DNA from 2 places in the Micromonospora sp. NPDC047812 genome. Region 1 is predicted to be linked to the other one. Evidence: riboswitches for the same ligand, from Rfam matches in the RefSeq annotation. Region 1 holds a riboswitch; the other holds the start of a gene.
What was found. Region 1 has a riboswitch for glycine ahead of gcvP (aminomethyl-transferring glycine dehydrogenase). Riboswitches for the same ligand answer to the same signal wherever they lie in the genome.

Region 1 (3,405 bases):
CGCCCCGCTGCCGGTGGTACGCCCGGATCGCCAGCAGACCCGCCAGCTCACCCTGCGAACCGGCGTTGGGCTGCACGCTGACCGCGTCGTAACCGGTCACCTCCGCCAGCCACCCCTCCAACTGGGAGATCATCTCCCGGTAGCCGGCGGTCTGCGCGTCGGGCGCCAACGGGTGGATGTGGGCGAACTCCGGCCAGCTCACCGGCTCCATCTCGGTGGTGGCGTTGAGCTTCATCGTGCACGACCCGAGCGGGATCATGCCCCGGTCCAGGGCGTAGTCGAAGTCCGACAGCCGCCGCAGGTAGCGCAGCATCGCCGTCTCCGAGTGGTGACTGCGGAACACCGCGTGGGTGAGGAAGTCCGACGTACGGGCCAGCGCCGCCGGCAACGCGCCCTCGACCGGCGCGTCCGCCACGGCCACCGGCCCACCGGCGACGGTGGTCCCGAACGCGTCGCACACCTTCCGCAGGTGCGCGACGGTGGTCGTCTCGTCGCAGGACACCCCCACGTGGTCGGCGTCGACCAGCCGCAGGTTCACGCCCCGGGCGGCGGCGTCGGCGACGACCGCCTCGGCGCCGCCGGGCACCCGCACCAGGACGGTGTCGAAGAACGCCTCGTGCACCACCTCGACGCCGTCCACACCCCGCAGCGCCGCCGCCAACCGCACCGCCATGTCGTGCGTGCGGCGGGCGATCCCCCGCAGCCCGTCCGGACCGTGGTAGACGGCGTACATGCCGGCCATCACCGCCAGCAGCACCTGCGCGGTGCAGATGTTGCTGGTCGCCTTCTCCCGCCGGATGTGCTGCTCCCGGGTCTGCAACGCCAACCGGTACGCCGGGTTGCCGTCCGCGTCGCGCGACACCCCCACCAGCCGGCCGGGAAGCATCCGCTCCAGCCCCGCCCGTACCGCCAGGTAGCCGGCGTGCGGCCCACCGAAGCCCATCGGCACGCCGAAACGCTGGGTGGTGCCGGCGGCGATGTCGGCGCCGATCTCCCCCGGCGCACGCAGCAGCGTCAGGGCCAGCAGGTCCGCCGCCACGGTGACCAACGCCCCGACGGCGTGCGCGGCCTCGACCAGACCCGCCTGGTCACGCACCGCCCCGGACGCCCCCGGGTACTGCAGGTGCAGCCCGAAGAACTCCGCCGGCAACTCGTCGCGCTCGGTGTCGACGATCCGCACGTCGATGCCGAGGGGCTCAGCCCGGCTGGTGATCACCGCGATGGTCTGCGGCAGGGTGTCGGCGTCGACCACGTACACCGGGCTCCTGCTCTTCGACGCCCGGCGCGCGAGCGTCATCGCCTCGGCCGCGGCGGTGCCCTCGTCGAGCATCGACGCGTTCGCCGTGGCCAGCCCGGTCAGGTCGGTGACCATGGTCTGGAAGTTCAGCAGCGCCTCCAACCGCCCCTGGCTGATCTCCGGCTGGTACGGCGTGTACGCCGTGTACCAGGCCGGGTCCTCCAGCACGTTGCGGCGGATCACCGCCGGGGTGTGCGTGCCGTGGTAGCCCAGACCGATCATCGACACCACGACCGTGTTGCGGGCCGCCAGGGCCCGCAGCTCGGCGAGGGCGTCGTGCTCGCTGGCCGGCTCCGGCAGGTCCAGGGTGCCGTGCCAGCGGATCACCTCGGGAATCGCCGCGTCCATCAGCTCTTCGACCGAGCCGTAACCGACGGCCTCCAACATCCGGCGCTCGTCGTCCGGATCGGGGCCGATGTGGCGGGCGGCGAACTGCTCTACGGTCATGGGCGGCGCTCCCGGGGGGCGAGGTCGACAGGTCGGCCTCCCCCTCTGTCGCGCCCGCGAGGCGCTCCACAGTGCCTGCCCACGAGGTCCTTTTGCCTGAGAGGTTCCGGGGAGGATTTGCCCCTTCGGCGCCGCCCGAGGTGCTGCTGGGCGGTCTCTCCCACGTGGGTGCTGCCGGCATGGTCAACGCTACCAGCGCCGGATCGCCCACCGGAGGTCGTACCCCCGGGAGCGCGGGCGACGGTGGATCACCCACCAGGCCCGTACCCCGCCAAAACCCCTACCGGCCGACTCCCGTCAGCCCCGCGGCGGCGGCCGTCCGGTCGGCCAACGCCGGCAGCACCCGACCCAGCGGCGCGTCGACGGTCAACGCCGCATACCCGTCGCCCCGCGTCGGCCCCTGGTTGACGATCACCACCGGAACGCCCAGCTTCGCCGCGCGCACCACGAACCGGCGACCCGACATCACCGTCAACGACGAGCCCAGCACCAGCAGCAGCCGCGCCCGCGCCACCAGCGCGAAACAGCGGGCCACCCGGGCCGCCGGCACCGTCTCCCCGAAGAACACCACGTCCGGCTTCAGCATGCCGCCACGACAGAACGTGCAGTCGACCGTACGGAAGCGGGCCACCTCATCGTCGGCGAGATCCACGTCACCGTCCGGGTTGACCGCCGCGACCCGCGCGTCGAAGTCCGGGTTCGCCTCCCGCAGCCGCCGGTCCAACTCCTCCCGCGAGGTCTGGTTGCCGCAGTCCAGGCACACCACCTCGTCGAGGCGGCCGTGCAGCTCCACCACCCGCGGGCTGCCCGCGGCGGTGTGCAGCCCGTCCACGTTCTGCGTGATGATCCCCTCGATGAGCCCGCCGCGTTGCAGCCGCGCCACCGCCCGGTGCCCCTCGTTCGGGGCCGCCCGCGCGATCGTGCGCCACCCCAGATGGCTGCGCGCCCAGTAGCGCCGCCGCGCCTGCGCGTCACGCGTGAACGCCTGGTACGTCATCGGGGTGTGCCGCCGCGCCGCGCCACTGGGCCCCCGGTAGTCCGGGATGCCCGACTCGGTGGACAGCCCCGCCCCGCTCAACACCACGACACCACCACCGGCCACCAGGCCGGCCAGCGCGTCGACCGTCTCCGTCACCCGTCCATGCTGCCTCAGGCAACCACCCGCCGGCGAACACCCGGGCCCCGACGTCGTCCCGACCCGGCCCCCGTCGACCGGCCACGCCGTGGCGGGACGGCGGCTAGGTTGGCGGTATGCGCGTCGTCATCGCCGGAGGACACGGCAAGATCGCCCAGCTGACCCACCGCGAACTCGCCGGACGCGGCGACACCGCCGTCGGCCTGATCCGCAACCCCGACCACGCCGCCGCGCTGCGGGCCGCCGGCGCCCAGCCCGTCGTGGCCGACCTCGAACACGTCGGCGTCGACGAACTCGCCGCGCACCTGCGGGGCGCCGACGCCGTCCTCTTCGCCGCCGGCGCCGGCCCCGGCAGCGGCGCCGCCCGCAAGGACACCGTCGACCGGGCCGGCGCCGCCCTGCTCGCCGACGCCGCGCAACGCGCCGACGTGCGCCGCTACCTGCTGGTCTCCTCGGTGGGCGTGGAAGACGCACCACCCGCCGGCACCGACGAGGTGTTCGCGGCGTACCTGCGGGCCAAGAAGGC
Region 2 (3,405 bases), on a different contig from region 1:
TCATCTGCTGGGCGCGGACGCGGATGGTGCTGCCGCAGGTGAAGGTGACCGGCAGGATCGCCGCCGCCAGCCGCGCCTGGAGGTCGCAGGTGTCGTAGTAGGCGCAGTTCGCCTTGTCGTAGTAGTCGGTCATCTCCGCGACGCCGACCCACAGGGTGGCGGTGGAGCCGGTCATCGCGCTCAGGCCGAGCAGGCCCCGGGCCAGCGGCCGCACCTTCGAGCGCAGGGCGGTGTGCTGGAGGAAGCGGCCCAGTTCGCGGCCGGCGTTGGCGACCAGGTATCCCCGGTCGGTGCCGAGCAGGGCCCGTTTGCCGGTGGCGAAGGCGTACAGCGTGTCCAGCACGCTCGGATCGGCGGTGACGGCGCTGACGAACTCGGGCACCTGGTGGCCCCGGAACAGCACGGTGTAAACGTTGTTGACGGCGGTGAGCATCCACCACGACGAGTCGTACGAGCTGTCGTAGCCGGTCAGCAGCCGCTTCACCACGTACAGGTAGCGGGCGTTCTCCTCCGCGCTGTCGATGAGCGTGACCGCCTCGGCCAGCACCTCGCCGTTGACGTCGTTGACGTCGCCGGAGCGGCTGTTGGCGAAGAACGTGTCCAGCCCGGCGCGGATGGCGGTGCGCAGGCCGGGGCCGTACGGGCCCACGGTGGAGGGGTGGTTCCACTGCACGTAGTACCCGGCCCGCAGGTACAGCACGAGTTGGGCGGTACCCGTGCCGTTGGTGCCGTCGTAGGAGGCGGCGTTGTCCCGCAGCCCGTACGCCACGCTGGTCATCTGCGCCTCGCGGAAGGCCTGGGAGGCGTCGCTTCCGGAGAGGCTGAACAGGGTCTTCACGCAGTCGGTGGTGGACGCCCTGATCTGCTGCACCAGGGCGCTGCCGGTCCGGCTCGTGAAGTCGCCGACCGCGCAGGGCGCGGCAGCCGCCCCGCGCGTCGACGGGGCGTTGCGCCGCACCCCGCCGTCGGGCCGGTCGTAGTCGCGGCGCAGCTCCTCACGGGACGAGGGAAGCGGGGCCCGCTCGCTCAGCGGCAGCGGCGCCCGCCGGACGTGGGCGTCACCGGCGCCGGAGCCGAGGCCGGCGTCGCTCGGGGCGGCGCCGGTCGGCCTGGGCGGTGGCGCCGGAGGAGGCCATCGGGGTCAGCCCGAGCGCCAGCGCCAGTGCGAGCGGGACGGCGGGCCAGCCGCGTCGGTTTCGTGTTCTCGTGGTTCTCACGGGTCGCCTCCTGGCGTTCGTGGTCCGGCCCGCTGGCCGGCAGGTGGTGGGGGGTGTGGAGTGGCTGCGGCGTCGATTCCCGTCGATCGGGTGGGGGTCCGCGCGGTAGGTGGCCAGTACAATGGCACACATCACACATCGTGTAAAGAAATCGTTGACGATCGATACGCGTGATGATCCGACTACGCTGCGTTGCCGTTGACAGCCGCTCGACCGGTCGCCTACGGTCGGCGGGCAACCCACAATTACATAGACGCCGTTCGAACCCGCGCGGGAGAGACCCCGACCGTCCGTCGGGGCGCCGAAGGAGCAAACTCCCAAGAAACTCTCAGGCCCCGTTACCGCTCGGGTGAGGCGAACTCTGGAAAGCAGACGATCAGTCGTCTCACCCACGGTGCAAGCCGCCGACCGGCGGTGAAGCTCTCAGGTCGATGACAGAGCGGGAGGCAACCGACCGTACGACGCGACCGCGTCGGGACGAGGGAGGCCTCCGTGCATCAAGGTCCGACGACCCTGCTCCACCCACCCCTGCACGCCGTGCACGTCGAACTCGGCGCCCGGTTCACCGGCTTCGCCGGCTGGTCGATGCCGCTGCGCTACGGCAGCGAGACCGCCGAGCACCGCGCCGTACGCGAACGTGCCGGCCTCTTCGACCTCAGCCACATGGGGCAGCTCGAGGTGTCCGGGCCGCACGCCGCGGCGGCGCTGGACCACGCTCTGGTCGGGCACCTGTCGGCGGTGCCGGTCGGCGGCGCCCGGTACACCATGCTCTGCGACGAGACCGGCGGCGTGCTCGACGACCTGGTCGCCTACCGGCTCGCCGCCGACCGGTACCTGCTGGTGACCAACGCCGTCAACACCCGCACCGCGCTGGCCGCGTTGCACCTACGCTGCGCCGGACATGCGGCGACCGTCGCCGACCACACCGCCGAGCGGGCCATCATCGCCGTGCAGGGCCCACGTGCCGCCGACACGGTGCGGGCCGTGGTCGGCGCGGAGCCGACCCGACTCCGCTACTACACCGCCACCGCCGTGGACGTCGATGGACGGCCGGCGATCGTCGCCCGTACCGGATACACCGGCGAGGACGGGTTCGAGTTCTTCCTCCGGGCCCCGGACGCGGAGGACGTCTGGCGCGCGCTGCTCGCCGCCGGCGCCGGGCACGGGCTGACGCCGGCCGGGCTCGCCTGCCGGGACACGCTGCGCATCGAGGCCGGGATGCCGCTGTACGGGTGCGAGCTGCACCGGGGCGTCACCCCCTTCGAGGCGGGCCTGGGACGGGTGGTGTCCTTCACCAAGCCGGGCGACTTCGTCGGCCGGGCCGCGTTGGCCGAACGCCGGGACGCCGGGGCCGCCACCGTCCTCGTGGGACTGACCGGAACTGGGCGACGCGTGCCGAGGACCGGCCATCCGGTGGTCACGCTGGCAGACGGCGTACCGGCGCGACGCGTCGGCGTGGTCACCAGCGGCGCGCTGTCACCGGTGCTCGACCGGCCCGTCGCGATGGCTCACGTCCACGCCGACGCGATCGAGGCCCGGTCCCGGCTGGGCGTCGTCGTCCGAGGAGACACCGAGCCGGTGCGGACCAGCCCGCTGCCGTTCTACCGCCGTCCGCGCTGACGCGAACCGACCCATCCCCCCAGGAGTGACGACCATGGACGTACCCGCGCGTCTGCGCTACAGCCGCAACCACGAATGGATCGACGACACGGCCGAACCGGCGGCCGTGGGCATCACCGCGTTCGCCGCCGCCGCCCTCGGCGACGTCATCTACGCCGAACTGCCCGAGCTGGGCACCCACCTGAGCGTGGGCGAGGTCTGCGGCGAGGTGGAGTCCACCAAGTCGGTGGCCGAGCTGTACATGCCGGTGAGCGGCGAGATCGTCGCCACCAACGAGGCGGTCGTCGCCGACCCGGGCCTGATCGGCACGGACCCGTACGGGGCGGGCTGGCTGGTGCGCGTGCGGCTGACCGACGCGCCGGCGCTGATGACGGCCGACGAGTACCGCGCCTACCTGGCCGCCGCCGACGGGGCGGGTGCGGCATGAGCCTGCTCGACCGTGAACTGGTCGACGTCGACCCGGAGATCGCCGAGGCGCTCGCCGCCGAGCTGCATCGGCAGCGGCGGACCCTCGGCATGATCGCCTCGGAGAACCACGCGCCCCGGGCGGTCCTGCAGGCGCAGGGCT

Region 2: another riboswitch for glycine. It lies ahead of gcvT (glycine cleavage system aminomethyltransferase GcvT); the one in region 1 lies ahead of gcvP (aminomethyl-transferring glycine dehydrogenase).

Annotation. Positions count from the first base shown of each region.
Region 1 is NZ_JBEYRY010000007.1:26,803-30,207, reverse strand. It holds gene gcvP (aminomethyl-transferring glycine dehydrogenase) at 1-1,744, opposite strand, end outside; glycine riboswitch at 1,819-1,917, opposite strand; gene AB0883_RS23650 (NAD-dependent protein deacetylase) at 2,025-2,879, opposite strand; gene AB0883_RS23645 (NAD(P)H-binding protein) at 2,996-3,405, shown strand, end outside.
Region 2 is NZ_JBEYRY010000017.1:34,197-37,601, forward strand. It holds gene AB0883_RS29940 (collagenase) at 1-871, opposite strand, end outside; glycine riboswitch at 1,479-1,571, shown strand; gene gcvT (glycine cleavage system aminomethyltransferase GcvT) at 1,710-2,837, shown strand; gene gcvH (glycine cleavage system protein GcvH) at 2,872-3,264, shown strand; gene glyA (serine hydroxymethyltransferase) at 3,261-3,405, shown strand, end outside.